DNA from 3 places in the Sporosarcina pasteurii genome. Region 2 is predicted to be linked to each of the others. Evidence: predicted binding sites of a transcription regulator. Region 2 holds the regulator's gene; each other region holds the start of a gene.

Region 1 (5,963 bases), 1.0 Mb from region 2:
CATAAGCAAGAAGAAAGAAAAAACTATCCACCTATTCTTCTATCTTTACTGCCATTAGCTGTGGTCGTAATTACGTTAAATTTGTTGAAGTGGAATATCGTTGTCGCACTTGGCGCAGGTATATTACTCATTTTACTCATTTCTATTAAAGAGTTTAAAGGCTTTACGAAAGCGATCAATGGCGGGGCGGGTGACTCCGTTATGGCGATGATTAACACAAGTGCCGCTGTTGGATTCGGGACGGTTGTTAGGTCAGTTCCTGGGTTCGAAAAGTTGAGTGAGATGATTTTAGGCATTAAGGCAAACCCATTAATATCTGAGGCGATTGCTGTCAACGTGTTAGCTGGGGCAACGGGTTCAGCATCTGGCGGATTGGGAATTACGCTTGAAGCTTTAGGGAGCCATTATTATGAAATCGCTACGACGGTCGGTCCGTCTCCAGAAGCTTTCCATAGAATTGCCTCGATTGCATCTGGTGGTTTGGATTCGTTACCGCATAACGGAGCCATCTTGACGATTTTACTCGTGACTGGGATGACGCATAAACAATCTTATAAAGAAATGGCTGTAATTGCGATTGTCTTCCCAATGCTTTCTTTGATCCCAGCAATTGGGCTTGCGATATTGGGAATTTATTGAGGATTGTTTTGGGATGATTCATTGAGAAAACAAGAAGCACGCTACATGAAAGCATGCTTCTTTTTTTATGTTGATTTACGAATTAATTGTCGCGATTAATTCATCACAAGCCCGCCGTCTACAATTAGATTCTGCCCCGTCACAGCCCGGCTCCACGGTGATGCGAAGAATAGAATGGCATCTGCCATTTCTTCTGGTGTGGTTACGCTTCCAATCGGGGTGTTTTCTTTAATGATATCAAACACCACATCTGGCGTAGCGGCACTTGCATCCGTTTTAAGTAACAGCCCACCTGATACCATATTCGCCGTGATGCCATCTGGACCGAGCTCTTTTGCGATATTGCGCGTCATCCCGAGTAGCGCGGCTTTACTAGTATTGTAGTCGTGGTAAGGAACGACAGGGTGTTGGACCAAATTGGTTCCGATTGTGATAATGCGTCCAAACTTTGCTGCCGCCATATCTGGCCTACCTGCCTGCAATGTGTTGAGTGTTGCTTTGACACTGCCTTCAAACTGTTGATTATAATCTTCCCATTCAATCGTATCTAATTGTTTTCTTGCGTCGCCATTGAATGAAAAATCGATCAGTGCATTGTTGACGATTGTTGTAATGGATTGACCAAAATGTGCTTTTGCTTCCTCAAACATTGCCTTTACTTCTTCGCGATTTCTAACGTCCGCTTGAATCGCAATGGCCTGCTCGCGTCCGATTTCATCCACAACCGCATTTGCTTGCGCTTCTCGTGAAACATAATTGACAACTACTTTCGCGCCAACCCTTCCGAATGCTTTAGCAACGGCCGCTCCAAGTCCACGGCTACTTCCTGTTACGAGTACTACTTGATCTTTTAGCTCCACTTTCTACAGCTCCATTCTAGCTTCAGGAGGCAGATGCTCGAGTCATAAGCCAAATTAACTGCGTAGCAAAAAACGCTACTCCGTTAATTCGTCTTATGCTTGTCGCATCTACCCGCCTCCTTCAGCCTTCATTGTTTTGTATAGCCACAAAAAAAGACCACTGGAGGAGTGATCTGCATACAGAAAAAATTCACTTCCCTCCGCCGGTATCAACCGGATCAGGTTCTAAGGGTCAGAGTAACTCTTCTCAGCCAAAAGGCGCCCCCAGTGATCTACTATGATGTGATTACCATAATTTTACCACAAATCTTACTTTTGTGAAATAAAGTGAGAGTTTGTCAGTTTTGGTCGATAAATAAAGGAATCCATTTCTATCAGTCTCTGCTGACCATAAAAACATGAAACAATTCCGACCTTGACAGTTTACTAGAAGTTAGGTATGATGTAAATATTCTTAATAAACTTAATATTATTCCTTATCAAGAGTCAGGGGAGGAACTGGTCCTACGATCCTGCGGCAACCATCCTATTTGTGATAAACAAATGCGAAAAGGTGCTAATTCCAGCAAATGTTCAACATTTGAGAGATGAGGAAGAGCGTGTAATAGATAAACCTCTTCCTTTGTAGAAGAGGTTTTTTTGTATGGTTCAAGATGTTATCAGGTCGTTATCAACCATTAAACCTAGTTTGTTTATTGGTTAAATATAGTTTAATAAAATAAATGGACAGGAGTTTATTCACATGACAAAAAAGAGAATTTATTTAAACGCATTTGACATGAATTGTGCAGGACATTATTCGGCGGGATTATGGACACATCCGGACGATCAAGCTTCCACTTATAAGGATGCAGAATATTGGACGCATGTGGCGCAAGTATTGGAAAGAGGTCGTTTTGATGCGATTTTTATAGCGGATGTATTAGGGGTGTATGACGTATATGAAGGATCGCGTGATGCAGCGATTCGGCATGGCGTTCAAGCGCCACTAAACGATCCAGCGTTCGTCGTTCCGATTATGGCGCAAGCAACAAAGCATTTAGGTTTTGGATTAACAGCTTCCACAAGTCACGAGCATCCCTATATTTTTGCGAGGCGCATGTCAACGTTGGATCATTTAACGAAAGGCCGAATTGGCTGGAATGTCGTAACCTCTTATTTGAAGAGTGCCTCTAAAAATATTGGAAAAGAAAATCAAATCGGTCACTCGGAACGTTATGCAGTTGCGGATGAATATATGGAAGTCGTTTATAAACTGTGGGAAGGCAGCTGGGAAGAGGACGCCGTTGTGGTCGATAAAGAAAAAGGCATCTATGCGGATCCAGATAAAGTTCATGATATCGAGCATGAAGGGAAATATTTCAAAGTGCCAGGTGCACATTTAAGTGAACCTTCCCCACAACGAACGCCTGTCATTTTCCAAGCCGGTGCTTCCAATACAGGACAGAAATTTGCGGCGAAACATGCGGAACTTGTCTTTATAAGTACCCCAACGCCACAAACGACAAAGCAAACAATCCAATCCTTGCGACAAGAAGCCGAGGCAGCGGGACGAAATCCTGAGGATGTAAAAATTATTGCGTCCTTCACACCCATTATTGGTGAAACACAAGAAGCTGCGGATCGGAAGTTTGAAGAATATAAAAAACATATTAGTTATGAAGGTGCCTTGGCATTATTCGGCGGGTGGACGGGAATCGACTTTTCCGGGTACGACCCAGACGATAAACTTGAATACGTAAAAAGCGAAGCCATTCAATCCGTTGTGGAAAACTTCACCAATGCAGACCCAACGAAAGAATGGACAGTTCGGGAGGCGGCGGAATTTGTGGGCATTGGCGGACTAGGTCACGTTGAAGTAGGAACGCCAGAAAGCATTGCGGACGCGATGGAAGCATTGGTCGCTATCGGAATTGACGGCTTTAATATTTCTTACGTCATTTCTCCTGGAACATTTGAAGAGTTTGTTGACCATGTCGTACCCGTTTTACAAGAACGTGGTCTCGTACAGAAAGAATACGAAGAGGGGACGTTCCGAAAGAAACTATTCGGCAATGACCGCTTACCAGAACATCATACGGCGAATCAGTATAGAAAGCAGCCTGTTTTAGTTTAATAAAAAGCGCGTGTCACAGTTGTGTGGCACGCGCTTTTTTAAACTAGTTGCTGAAATACTTATGAGGAAGTCGGTTAATGGTCGACTTCTTTTTTATCATCAATCAAAATCCAGTTTGTAGTCCCCAGCTTGAATCATCTTTAATTGCCTAGAAAATACATAGATGAGACCAAGATTCAACAAGAGTGGCAGAATGAAGAAAGTGGTGAGCATAATGGTAATGTTTTGCAGCGTCCATCCACCTTCTGCAAAAGTTATGTAATTTAATGGTCCGACTAAACCAGATAAACCAAATCCAGCACTGTAAGGTGTTCCTTGAATATTTAATACGCCTGCTAGTGCACCTAGAATGGCAGCAGTGATGAGCATTGGTAAAGCGATTTTCGGTTTCATTAAAAAGTTTTTCATTTGAATTTTTGGCGAACCTAATACGTGAGCGAGTGCGGTTCCCAGGTTATTTGCTTTATAACTGGCAATGGCAAATCCTACCCCAGTTGCGACAATCCCTAAGTTCGCTGCGCCAGATCCAATTCCAGATAGCATAATTACTGTCGCCACACCTACTGTCGAAATTGGCGATAAGATAATGAGACAGAAAATAACTGCGATAATGGCGCCCATCAAAACCGGTTGTAAGGTTGTGACATGTTCGATGCCAGTGCCAATGATGCCAGTAGAACTTTTCACATAAGGAAGTATGGAATAACCAATCATTCCAGGGATTAAAATCCCCAATGTAGGCATCAGTAAGATGGAATAGGCTTTCAAACGATTGCCAAGAAATTGGACGAACAATACAGCCAAAGCAGCTGTTAGGCCAGTGTTCACAACAATGCCAATGCCATTTAATACAAATAATCCTTCTGCCGTTTTTTCAACAGCCCCACTTCCAACCATTGATGCAATGCCGACACTCGCAATTTGAATCGGTGACAGTTTAAATGAAACCCCAACCATGACACCGATAAGGATTGGCAGCAAGCTCATTACAAAAAAAGTAATATCAAATAAGTGCTGTAATGCTGGAAAATGTGGAATTAGTAGTTTCAAAATCTCTCCCAATAACGCGTTTGGAATTAAAGCAACAACAATGCCAATACTCATTCCCGTTAATAACTTACTGAAAAAATCCTTCATTCTACCAAGCTCCATTCTAGATGATAATGCGACTAATTATAATGACTGTTCAGAAAATTGTCAATAGCGTCGAGTATTTGATCATTAAGGTCGGTTATGATCTATAGACTATTTTCATAGAGAGGCAAATACAAGAGAAGTAGTCTAATTGAACAACGCACAGCCTTATTTGAAAGAAAATTCGTATTTTCGACACAATGTTAATGTATATTGTGATTTAAATCACATATACAAAAACGAAAATTCTTTATTCTTAATTAAACAATTCGTTATTACTGTTGCCGCAAAATTAAAGGAGTGTAAACCATGTTTAATTTGAATAAGGAAAGAGATTTTAATGTGCATCCATTTATTGTGATCTGGGAAGTAACCCGCGCATGTGCGTTGAAATGTTTGCACTGTCGAGCAGAGGCGCAATATGAAGCCGATCCGTATCAGCTATCTTTTGAGGAAGGCAAGCATCTAATTGATCAAATTGCGGAAATGGATAACCCTCTTTTTGTCTTTACAGGTGGAGATCCTTTAATGCGTCCGGATTTGTTCGAGCTTGCCAAGTATTCCATTGAAGAGAAAGGTCTTCCTGTCTCGATGACGCCAAGCGCTACGCCAAAGGTTACGCGTAACGCAATTCTAAAAGCGAAAGAAGTTGGATTGTCACGCTGGGCATTCAGTCTGGATGGTTCTTGTGCAGAAATTCATGATCATTTCCGTGGCACAAGAGGGTCATTTGATCGGACAATGAAAGGTATCGAGTATTTGAAAGAGGCCGGCATTCCGATTCAAGTGAACACAACGATTTCCAAATATAATCTTCATGATCTTGAAGCGATTGCTGAAAAAGTGAAAGAAATGGGTGCGGTGTTATGGAGCACATTCTTCCTTGTCCCAACAGGTAGAGGGATGCAAAAGGACATGGTAAGTGCCGAGGAACATGAAGAAGTGATGAAGTGGCTCTATCAAGTTCAACAAAGAATGCCTTATGGTGTGAAAACGACCGAAGCACCTCATTATCGAAGGGTTTATTTGCAAGAAAGAAAACGATTAGGTGAGGAAGAAATATTGAAGCGTCCAGATATTCTAGGCCGTGCACCACAGCCAGTAAATGATGGTGATGGGTTTGTTTTTATTAGCCATACAGGTGCGGTCTACCCAAGTGGATTTTTACCAATCGCGTGTGGGAATATACGCGAACAATCCCTTGCAGATATTTA
Region 2 (5,963 bases):
CGCGAAGTTTGTTTACAACAAGTGTTGCAAGCGCTTCACCTTCAACGTCTTCAGCGATTAGTAAGATTGGCTTACCTTGTTGAACAACTTGCTCAAGAACTGGTAAGATTTCTTGGATGTTTGTAATCTTCTTATCTGTAATTAAAATGTAAGGGTTGTCCAATACAGCTTCCATTTTGTCTGTATCCGTTGCCATGTATGCTGATGCATAACCACGGTCAAACTCCATACCTTCAACAACGTCTAGCTCAGTTGTGAAGCCTTTTGATTCTTCAATTGTGATAACACCGTCGTTGCCAACACGCTCCATTGCATCTGCAATTAACGTACCTACTTCTTCATCACCTGAAGAAATCGCTGCAACTTGTGCAATTGACTCTTTTTCTTCAATTGGTTTAGAAATTACAGTTAGCTCTTCAATTGCTGCTGCAACTGCTTTTTCAATTCCTTTACGGATACCTACTGGGTTTGCCCCTGCAGTTACGTTTTTAAGTCCTTCGCTAATCATTGCTTGCGCTAGAACTGTAGCTGTTGTCGTTCCATCACCAGCAATTTCGTTTGTTTTAGATGCAACTTCAGAAACAAGCTTTGCACCCATATCTTCAAATTTATCTTCAAGCTCGATTTCACGAGCAATCGTTACGCCATCATTTGTAATTAATGGAGAACCAAACGCTTTCTCAAGAACAACGTTACGTCCTTTTGGTCCAAGTGTTACTTTTACTGTATTCGCTAATGTATCAACACCACGTTGCATTGCGCTACGTGCATCTTCGTTAAATTTAATTTCTTTAGCCATTTATATAATTCCCTCCTGAGTTTATACGTGTGGTTTTCGAATAAAAATTAGCCAATAATTGCTAAAACGTCAGTTTCACGTAGAATTAAATATTCGTTTCCTTCATATTTTACTTCAGTGCCGGAATACTTTGAGAAGATAATCCGATCGCCTTCTTTTACTTCTAAGTCGATACGCTGGCCGTTCTCTAGTACGCGTCCTGTACCTGCAGCGACTACTTTCCCTTCCTGCGGTTTCTCTTTAGCAGAATCTGGTAATACAATCCCACTTGACGTTTTTTCTTCAGCCTCAACCAATTCAATTACGATACGGTCACCTAATGGTTTCAACAAGTGAAACAACCTCCTCAAAATGATAATTAATATTTTAGCACTCAGTCAACTCGAGTGCTAACACAATAATCATCATAATAAACATCTAAGAATTTTGCAAGTAAAAGGCGTCCATTCAAATTCAAAAAGTTTTTATTACAAATTTTAAATCAACAAAACTATCCTCCTCTTTGCTTCCCTGCTATAAAAAGGATAAAATAACGAGAGTGATGATCGAAAGGATGTTTCAACTTGAAAAACTGGAAAATTTATCTGTATTTAATTTTGACATATATTATTATGCAATTGGCAAGTGTCGTGCTTGCAAGTCCATTAACGCAATATTTTAATGGCGATGCGGCCCTTTCTGCACAAGAAGCAAAATACCATGCTTTTGCCTGGTCTTTATTCACAACGAACTTATTAGCCGCCATTGTTTTTTACTTACTCTTCTTCCGCAAAAAGAATTTCTTTAAAATCTTTGATGGAAAACCTGCTTCAATTGGGATGACGATTGTTTGGGGAATCATTAGTTTCTTCCTTGCGCTATTTGGACAAATGCTCGCGGGCATCATTGAAATGACACTATTTGGAATCGAACCAGGTTCCGATAATACCGCACTACTTTCAGATATTGCAAAAGTATCACCCATTATTATCATCTCAATGGTCATCTTTGCACCACTTTTAGAAGAATTGATTTTCAGACGTGTATTATTCGGCGGACTATATCAAAAAACAAACTTTATTATCGCTGCAATTATTAGCGCCCTTGTCTTTGCGGTTGTCCACAACGAATTAGAACATACGCTTATTTATATGGCACCTGCACTTGTGTTCTCATTTGTTTATTACAAAACAAAGCGATTACTTGCGCCGATTATCGGGCACTTCATGATGAACGGATTCGTCGTGATTATCCAACTCAACCAAGACAAAATTATGGAACTTCAAAAACTACAACAATCTGTTATTATTAGCTTTTTCCAATAAAATGAGTTAAGTCAATTACTTCATTACTCATTTAATGAAGTAGAAATTTGTTTTCATTCATTAAAATACAGGCGTCTTCGTTGATTGGAGTGGAGGGTGGCGACTCCTGTGGAATTAGCGGGACAGGTGAGACCCCCGAAGGAGCGCCAGCGATGGAGGAGGCTCACCGCCCGCCCCACGGAAAGCGTCCACCCGGAACGGAAATCAACAGTTGCTGAATCTTCTTTTTCAAAAAAGATTTTCCCAATAAAAAACTTCCTTCTCAATCATTGGGAAGGAAGTTTTTTTATTCATTCATTTCTTCAATTTGACGCTGTTGTTCAGCCTTCAAATATTTTCGATACCCCATTCGAGAAATAAGTATGCTAATTTCATACAGTAAAAATAAGGGTACTGTCACAAATAAATGTGAAAATAAATCTGGCGGTGTAATAATAGCCGCTATGATAAATAATACGAAAAACGCATACTTTCTAACCTTAACGAGAATCGAAGGATTTAAAATACCTAATCGTGTTAAAAATAAAGTAAGTATAGGCATTTGAAAGATCAAGCCAAAAGGAATTGTAATTTGAATAAGAAAATTAAAATATTCATTAATCCCTAGCGTTTGTGTGATTTCAAGTTCATTCGCTAAAGCCATCGTGAACTTCATTATGTAAGGAAAGAGTATATAGTATGAAAATGAAATTCCGCCAAGAAATAGTAAAAATCCAAAGGGAATATAACTCAATGTCACTTTACGCTCTGTCTCATGAAGTCCTGGACTCACAAATGACCATAACTGATACGATAAAACTGGTGAAATCAGGATAAACGAGACAATCACAATGACTTTTAAATAAATCAAAATCGGATCTGTGACATTAAATGCGTTTAACGTTAAGCTTTTTGCTTCTTCAGTATACTGAAGATAGTGGATAAGCGGTTTGGCAATAAAAAAACCGCCTACTAATGCAATAACAAAGAAAACGACGATGACCATCAGCCGTTTTCTCAGCTCATCTATATGTTCAATGATCGTTAATTGTTTTTCATTTGACATCGGACTAACATCCTTATTTACTTCTTATCATCTTTATTGTTTTTCGGCTCCTCGTCATCGGTAAGTCCTTTTGTCGCGTTTTTAAATTCACGTAAAGATGAACCAAATGCTTTTCCAATTTCAGGTAACTTTTTAGGTCCAAATATAAGTAGCGCAACAACTCCGATAAGGATTAAACTTGGTACTCCTATCATGACGACACCTCCTAGTTTGAAAGAACATTTTTCGAACTATACTGTATTCTCTATACTACATGAAAAATACTTCGGATGCTATGTGTAAGCCATTACAATTGTGACTGTTTGACGTCGTTTTTCATAAAATAAACAAGTGTTTGCAATTCAACTGATAAATCAATCGTATGTACTCGAACAGAATCAGGCGCTGACAGACGTACTGGAGAAAAATTCAGAATTCCTTTAATCCCAACATCTACAAGGTCATTTGTCACATATTGAGCAACATCAGCAGGAACAGTGAGTATGGCAAGTTCAATGCCTTGTTCCTTTATTTTTTCTGTCATCTGGTCCGAATGATACACAGGAATTCCACTGTTTATCATCCCCTCTTTGGGTGTTCTCGGATCGAACGCTATGACGATACGTGTATTATGGTTTTTGTGAAAATTATACTTTAAGAAAGCGGTTCCTAAACTACCAACCCCGATAAGCGCAACATCTGTTACTTCGTCTTGATCTAACGTTTTACGAAAAAAATCAAGTAAATATTGCACGTCATATCCATACCCTTTACGACCGAGCGCGCCAAAATGCGAAAAATCTCTTCGAATTGTCGCCGCATCAATTTTCATTGCCTCGCTTAATTCGCTAGAAGATATACGCGTCTTATTAGCATTCGCGAAGTTTTGTAAAAATCGATAATAAAGGGGCAATCTTCTTGTAGTCGCTTGTGGGATTTTCCATGTCTCATCTATCATGCTAAACCTCCTCGACGTACTTCTCACCAATTCTATCGTACAAGATATGTCGATTATTGTAAAGTTGCGCATTGCACGCCACTTGCGATTCAATTAGACTATAATTGAATAGAGGTGTAAATAAAATGATCGTTTTACAAGTGAATGGTTTAACGAAGTCCTTTTCAGGATTGAATATAATAGAAAATATCCAATTAGAAGTTCGAAGCCGCGATCGCATCGCACTCGTCGGCAGAAACGGGGCAGGAAAGTCTACCCTATTAAAAATTATTGCGGGTGAAATGAGTGCCGATACAGGGGATATTATCGTCCCAAAAGATACACGAATTGGTTATCTAGAGCAGCATTCTGGTATCGATTCCCCCTTAACGATTTGGGAAGAAATGATGACTGTTTTCAAGCCGCTTCAAGAAATGGAAAAACGCATTCGTGCGCTTGAAGAAACCATGGCGAATCCTGCGGTTTACTCCAATCATGATGAATTTACGCGTGTCACAAACGAATATGATGCCTTACAAACAGAGTTTAAAAATGCCAATGGTTATCAGTACGAATCTGATACACGCTCTGTTTTACACGGGATGCGTTTTTATCAAGATGACTTTGACAAAAGTGTCAATACTTTATCAGGCGGGCAAAAGACAAGATTAGCCCTAGCAAAAATGCTTCTCAGTAAGCCGGATTTATTAATACTGGACGAGCCTACAAACCATTTAGATATCGAAACACTTAGTTGGTTAGAAAAATACTTAGTCGGGTACGAAGGTGCCCTCCTTGTCGTTTCACACGATAGATACTTTCTCGACGAAATTGTTACAATTGTATACGAAATTTCTAGAACAAAAATGACCAAATATCACGGCAATTACAGTGCCTATCTCATTGAAAAAGCACGCAATTACGAACGTGACATGAAGCAATATGAAAGAGAAATGAGTGAAAGAGCTAGGATGGAGGATTTTATCCAGAAAAACATCGCTCGTGCATCTACATCCAAAATGGCACAAAGTAGACGGAAAATGTTAGAGCGAACTGAATGGATGGAGTCCCCCGATGGAGATGAAAAGTCGGCAAGCTTTACCTTTCCAATTGGGCGTCAAAGCGGCAATGATGTGTTGGCCATTGACAATCTCGCCGTTGGTTATGAGGAAGGAGCCGTATCGAAAAATCTAGATATCCACGTGTATCGTGGGGAACGTATTGCGATCATCGGACCAAATGGTGTTGGGAAATCAACATTACTCAAAACAATCGTTAAAAAACAGCAACCTCTTGCCGGTGAAATACGGTACGGAACCAATGTACAATTTGGCTATTACGACCAGGAACAAGCATCACTTACGGGCAATAGTACCGTATTAGAAGAGCTGTGGCGTGACTGGCCGATGATGAATGAAAAAGACATTCGCGGCATACTCGGTCGTTTCCTATTTTCAGGGGACGATGTGAATAAACATGTTTCCACTTTATCGGGCGGCGAAAAAGCAAGACTAGCCCTTGCTAAATTGATGCTTCAACAATCCAATACACTCATTTTAGACGAGCCGACCAACCATTTAGACTTAGACAGTAAAGAAATCCTAGAAAATGCGCTCGATGATTTTCCTGGAACCATCCTATTTGTTTCCCATGACCGTTATTTCATTAACCGAATCGCAACAAAAGTGATTGACCTTAACGTAAATGGTGCCGTTGAATATTTAGGGGACTACGACTATTTCGTTGAAAAAAAGCAAGAACTTGCTGAAATTCAGGAAGAAAAAAAACGCCAACTTGACGATAAATCAAACACAGTTAAGCAAGTACGGGAAGAACTTGATCGAGAAGAAAAGAGACAACTTAGAAGAATCACAAGAGCCATTGAAGAGGCCGAAAAAA
Region 3 (5,963 bases), 1.4 Mb from region 2:
TGTGGTGTTTGTAGAAGAGAACATACAATTAATGAATATCTCTCTATAAATCATTGTTTATCCTGTGAATCATCTTTCAATGAAAGATGCGCTCATCATTATTATCTTTACTTTGAAGTGAAGAACAATAACTATTGCAATTAAATTTTAAGAACTATTTCCATAAATGAAACTAAACCCCTAAAGGGAATTAGCTATTCCAATAGGTCGCCTGATGCTCTAATATCGGCGACCTATTTTTATTGTACAATGCATCTTGCGTACTATGGTTAAATCTCCAGGAGTATAACGCGTCTCTATTTATAATAGGATTCCTTGAACAATCAGTCCAAGCACCAATCCTAGGAAGATGGAAGACAATGTACCTAACAAAAAATATTCTGCCCAGTTTCGATCATCGAGCTGTTTGAATCGTGCAATTGACTTTGCAGCAATTATGAATGCGATAGATGGGTATGCCCCAATGACCGTTAAAACAATAACGAGTAATCTTTCTAAATAACCGATTAGCTTGCCACGCGAGCGAAGCGGGGTAGAGTATGTATAGTAATGATATTCTTCCGTAAAACTACTTTCCATTTTAGGCCGAATTCTGTCTTTCGCTTCAATCATTTGACTTTTAAGTGTCAGTTCCCCCTCAAAATTTGCTAGTTCGGATGGCAAAGAACCAACGATAAATTTTACGATATGGCCACTAACACTCGTCGCTAAAATAAAAATGATTACGACAAAAAATAATGTGTTTATTGTACTCAATCTGCCTGTCCCAAATAATTCTATCAAGCTTTCAAGTAATTCTGTGACTGGCATGTGAAAGAATAGGTTACACGCGAAAAGAATCATTAATACATGTAAAAGTTGATCGAACAAGAAAAATCCAAGTTTGCTCAAATTGTCATTTGTCGGTCGTTTAATCGAATCTACTAGTTTAATTTTCAGTAAATCAATTAACAAGTGAGTGAAACAAATGAATAGTATAGGGAAAATGAAATAGCCTATAAAATCACTAAACGCGTATTGATAACGCCAAATAATAGCAAGTGCAACGCCCGCTGTTAAGACATGATGAAAGATATGTTTCTTTATATGCTTTATTTTATTATTCACCATTATGTCTGTCTGCAGCCAAAAATCAGCAATTAAATGTGCGAGAAGCAATAATAAAACGGTCATTTCGAGCTCCTTTCCCAAGGAAAATACTCTTGGAGTCGATTGGTTATCTCATGTCTAATATTTTTTTGTAGTGTAGCAATTTGATGATCGGCAGTATTCTGTTCTAATGAATTCAACACATTGACAATGTCGTGAAAAGTGTTCAAAATCAACTCAGCTTTACCTTTTTTCATATGACTTGAGATGGTTGAGGTTGTTCTTCCCAGATATTTGCTTACTTTATTTTGTTGGCCCACAATCAAATACAATGAACAAACGAGGGACTGTATATCTGTTTGTTCGTTAATTTGTTCCTGTTTTAAAGTTAAGCTCGTATTGAATAATGTTTCGAATTGCTTGCTAAAAACTTCGTAACTATTTCCATTAGATAAACCTGGTAGTGCAAAGCGAAATTGCATTCGGACTTGTTGGCTTTTTAGAATTTCATTGGCCTTTCTAGCCTGTTTCATTAATGGATGTATCCAAGTTTCGATATTCAACGAGTCGATGTCATCATCTATCTCCCCAAATGAAAGACCAAAATATGGTTTATGTTCAGGGTATTTCCAAATACGACTTAAATAGAATGCAAGCGTATAGGCGGTTGCATAACCCCTACATACAACGACTAGTTCATCTCCAGCACGGTGAGAAACGTGAATAGGACCCGCCTTTTCTGTCCAGTCTTTAAGATTAACTACTACTTCTTGGAGATACGCACTCAATTCGCTCCCGACATTTTTTTTAGACGAGCGACTAACGTCCATGATGAAAACTGAGATTTCATTCGACATGCAAAAACAGCTCCTTCCTAATTGATTACACGAACAAGTTCGATTATATAGTCGAATATATCAAAAGTTCGATGATATCGTCAAACTTTATGAGAGTTCGATGATGTAAGCTTATATGAAATTCAAGTTTGTTTAATTTAAGCATGCGAACTACAGGGTAATAGCCTTTAGAGGCAAGAACCATATTGGAAATAAATATTGAATTTCAGCTAGAGCCGTGTATTAACTACTTGAGGATGGCGGGATGGTAGTATGTCATGTAAAATAAAAATCGATTACATATATATGGGAGGAAAGAAACATGACACAAACTCATGCAAGAAAACTGACTGCAGATCAAAGTGAAGATTTATTAAATAAATTAAAGAATCGTTTTGAAAAAAATATGGACCGTCACGAGGGACTTGATTGGGATCAAATTGAAGAGAAATTAGCAGCAAATCCTGAAAAATTATGGTCGCTTCATGAAATGGAGCATACAGGCGGAGAACCAGATGTTGTTGGCCTAGATAAAGAAACAGGTGAATACATTTTTTATGACTGTTCAAAAGAAAGTCCAAAAGGGCGCAGAAGTGTGTGTTATGACCGTGAAGCATTAGAGTCAAGAAAGAAGCATAAACCGGAAAATAACGCAATGGATATGGCTGCAGACATGGGCATTGAAATTTTAACAGAAGAACAGTATCGTCAGTTACAAAGCCTTGGAAATTTTGATATGAAATCTTCAAGTTGGGTAAAAACGCCAGATAAAATTAGAGAACTTGGTGGTGCGATTTTTTGTGATTATCGCTACGATACTGTTTTTGTTTATCATAACGGAGCGGAATCCTATTATGCTGCAAGAGGTTTCCGCGGCTCACTAAGAGTTTAAGTCATTTAAATAAAAAACGGCCTTTGCTAGATGATAGCGATGGCCGTTTTTTGTATTTTTTTGAAAAGTATTCCTAAGTTTATTACATAATATTAACTTGCTATTTTAATAAATATATGTAAATATAGGTGTCAAGACAGTGGTGTGGTTAAAAGTATTTTGATTGTTATCATTGGAAAACTGTCTGACGAATTGTGAAGGTTTTCACAACGAAAGGGAGATGGGTTATGAATCAATTAAAATTACGAACACAATTACAAGCCTTTTTATTGGAGGATATTGGTGATCAGGATATTACTAGCCAAACGATTTTCCCACTAACGGAGATAGGAAAAGGCGTGTTCATTGCCAAGGAAGATGGAATTATTGCGGGTCTAGGGGTTATTAAAGAAGCTTATCATTTATTAGACCGTTCTATTCAAGTGACTGAATATCTTAAAGACGGCGATGCGGTGACATGTGGGGATATAATTGCGGAAGTGACGGGGCCAATCGCACATTTACTTACGGGGGAAAGGGTCATATTAAATCTCATGCAGCGGATGAGCGGTATTGCGACAGTTGTAAATGAAAGCGTGGCAATGCTAGATGATTCTTCCATTCAAATTTGTGATACAAGAAAGACGATTCCAGGACTGCGTATGTTTGATAAATATGCCGTCGTAAGCGGTGGCGGAAAAAATCACAGGCAAGGATTATATGATGGCGTTATGATTAAAGATAATCATATTGCATTTGCAGGTTCTATTACGAAAGCAGTGCAGTGCGTGCGAGATAAAATTGGCCATATGGTAAAAATTGAAGTAGAAACAGAAACGAAAGAAGAAGTACTGGAAGCAGTTGAAGCAGGAGCCGACGTGATTATGTTTGATAATCGAACACCTGAAGAAGTGAAGGAGTTTGTTCAGTATGTGCCAGAAACCATCATCACAGAGGCTTCGGGTGGAATTACAATGGAAAATTTGGCAACTTACCATGGAACTGGTGTCAATTACATATCATTAGGTTTTTTAACACATTCGGTTAAAGCACTCGATATTAGTTTACAAGTCTTAGAAGAAAATAATCGGATTGAAAGAGGAAGTATACGATGAAACGAAACTTCATTTTACTTACTATGTTATTCAGCATTTTGTTTATCGTCGCGTGCAGTAATGAGAAAGCAGTACATAATGGAGAATCAGAGAAGGGAGTTACATCTCAATCATTACAAACAACAATCATTGGTGGACGTACAGGGGGGGCATGGTCTGTATTTACGGAAGGGGTAGCTGAATCTATCCGTAGAGAAAACAAGGGAGCAATCGTGACTGTCGAGCCCGGCGGAATTGTGGAAAATCCACCGACTATCGGAACAAATGCTGTTTCATTTGGTATTTCTTATGCGATGACTGCCTATGCGGCCTATACAGGCGCGGAGCCCTATGACGAGGCGTATGAAGATATCCGCGCCATTAGTGTCGTAATCCCTGGGAATTACTATCAATTTATTGCTAGGGTCGATACACCATATGAGACATTTGATGACATCATTAATCAAAAAGCTCCCATTCGATTGGCCGTGGATCAGCAAGGTTCAGCGGGGGAAATAATAACAAGAAATATCTTAAAAGAATATAACGTTACTTATGAAGACATTATTTCCTGGGGCGGTTCTGTTGATCACCTAAGTGATTCCAAAACATTTGAACTGATGGCCGATAAACGAATTGATGCTACTGGAGATGCTGTATCAGTCCCTTCAAGCGGTATGATTGAAGCTTCTACTACGATTGATTTAAAAATGCTTTCATTCGATAAAGAAGTGATGCAGGCGGTATCGGACAATCTTGGAATGGCAACTGGGACAATTCAAGCGGGTAGCTATGATTTTTTAGAAGACGATATCGATACATTGTATACGCCAGCGATTTTAATTGTTCATAAGGATGTACCGGAAGAGGAAGTCTATCAAATCACAAAAGCAATCTATAATAACTTTGATTATCTTGGGACCGTACATGAAGAATTTAAAAATTTAACAGCTGACAATATGATGGAAGTTGGGCAAGTACCCCTTCATCCTGGCGCAGAGAAGTTTTTCAAGGAAGCGGGCATGCTTAACTAAGATAAGCATGAATCTCTTAAGGAAGTGGATTGTGTCGTGAACATTAAAAATAGATTTATCGGATGGTTTACTGAAGGAGAAAAGCGAGAATTATCGAATGTTCATCTAACGATATTTACTCTCCTTGCATTTTCATTAGCGATTTTTCAAATTTGGTCTGTTGTCTGGGGTAAACTAAATCCTATGAATCAAATGGCAATTCATCTGGCATTTATTTTAAGCCTTACATTTTTGATATACAGCTATTCTAAAAATACCGGTTTAACACGACCGACGATTATCGATTATGTTTCTGCCATATTGGCTTTTGCGGCGGGGATTTATTTCACCCTTCATGCGGACCGCTTTGCTGTAAGAATTCCAATTATGGAGCCATTAACGAACTTTGACTTGTTTTTTGGCTTGGTGTTTGTGCTTCTGAGTATTGAAGCTGCACGAAGAACGATTGGCTATCCTATTATTGTGATTGTCTTCGTTGGCATTGGTTATGCATTATGGGGCCATAGATTAGAAGGCCTTATGTGGCATCGGGCATTTTCGCCTGTAGATGTATTAGATGAATTGGCATTTAGCTTTAATGGTTTGTGGGGGTCGCCCATTTCCGTTGCAGCATCATTCGTATTTATGTTCATGTTGTTTGGTGCATTTTTAAATAAGGCAGGGGCTGGCGAGTTCTTTTTCAAACTTTCTACAGCTGTTGCAGGAAGAACAAAGGGTGGAACCGCAAAAGTTGCTGTACTTGCTAGTACATTTTTTGGTTCTATATCTGGAAGCCCAACAGCAAATGTTGTGACAACTGGATCTTTCACAATTCCTGTCAGTAAGAAAACCGGTTACAAACCATCCTTTGCCGCAGCAGTGGAAGCATCCGCCTCTACAGGTGGAAGTATATTACCACCGATTATGGGTTCATCTGCCTTTCTAATGGCAGCCGTTACACAAGTGCCCTATGGATTCATCGTGATGGCTGCGATTATTCCTGGAATTCTTTATTATGCCTCTTTGTTAACGATGGTTCATTTCGAAGCACTTCGACTAG

Evidence for each region. Region 2 encodes Rex, which represses fermentation and respiration genes when NADH is low (regulators of the CRP and FNR family bind a similar motif). Its sites were predicted from a motif close to TTGTGAAATATTTCACAA; they were not measured.
Region 1: a site for Rex is predicted at 4,963-4,980, ahead of AB1H92_RS02970 (TIGR04053 family radical SAM/SPASM domain-containing protein). Genes of this name have one in related genera too.
Region 3: a site for Rex is predicted at 3,010-3,027, ahead of nadC (carboxylating nicotinate-nucleotide diphosphorylase). Genes of this name have one in related genera too.

The regions. Positions count from the first base shown of each region.
Region 1 covers NZ_CP160452.1:637,254-643,216, forward strand. The annotation lists gene AB1H92_RS02950 (GntP family permease) at 1-639, shown strand, start outside; gene AB1H92_RS02955 (3-oxoacyl-ACP reductase) at 735-1,499, opposite strand; TPP riboswitch at 1,678-1,775, opposite strand; SAM riboswitch class I at 1,973-2,093, shown strand; gene AB1H92_RS02960 (LLM class flavin-dependent oxidoreductase) at 2,242-3,615, shown strand; gene AB1H92_RS02965 (PTS transporter subunit IIC) at 3,715-4,752, opposite strand; gene AB1H92_RS02970 (TIGR04053 family radical SAM/SPASM domain-containing protein) at 5,059-5,963, shown strand, end outside.
Region 2 covers NZ_CP160452.1:2,932,297-2,938,259, forward strand. The annotation lists gene groL (chaperonin GroEL) at 1-799, opposite strand, end outside; gene groES (co-chaperone GroES) at 847-1,131, opposite strand; gene AB1H92_RS14145 (CPBP family intramembrane glutamic endopeptidase) at 1,363-2,103, shown strand; gene tatC (twin-arginine translocase subunit TatC) at 2,390-3,148, opposite strand; gene AB1H92_RS14155 (twin-arginine translocase TatA/TatE family subunit) at 3,166-3,342, opposite strand; gene AB1H92_RS14160 (redox-sensing transcriptional repressor Rex) at 3,435-4,085, opposite strand; gene AB1H92_RS14165 (ABC-F family ATP-binding cassette domain-containing protein) at 4,211-5,963, shown strand, end outside.
Region 3 covers NZ_CP160452.1:1,482,566-1,488,528, forward strand. The annotation lists gene AB1H92_RS06805 (CHY zinc finger protein) at 1-144, shown strand, start outside; gene AB1H92_RS06810 (DUF3307 domain-containing protein) at 301-1,173, opposite strand; gene AB1H92_RS06815 (hypothetical protein) at 1,170-1,946, opposite strand; gene AB1H92_RS06820 (DUF4256 domain-containing protein) at 2,248-2,817, shown strand; gene nadC (carboxylating nicotinate-nucleotide diphosphorylase) at 3,045-3,911, shown strand; gene AB1H92_RS06830 (TAXI family TRAP transporter solute-binding subunit) at 3,908-4,924, shown strand; gene AB1H92_RS06835 (TRAP transporter permease) at 4,961-5,963, shown strand, end outside.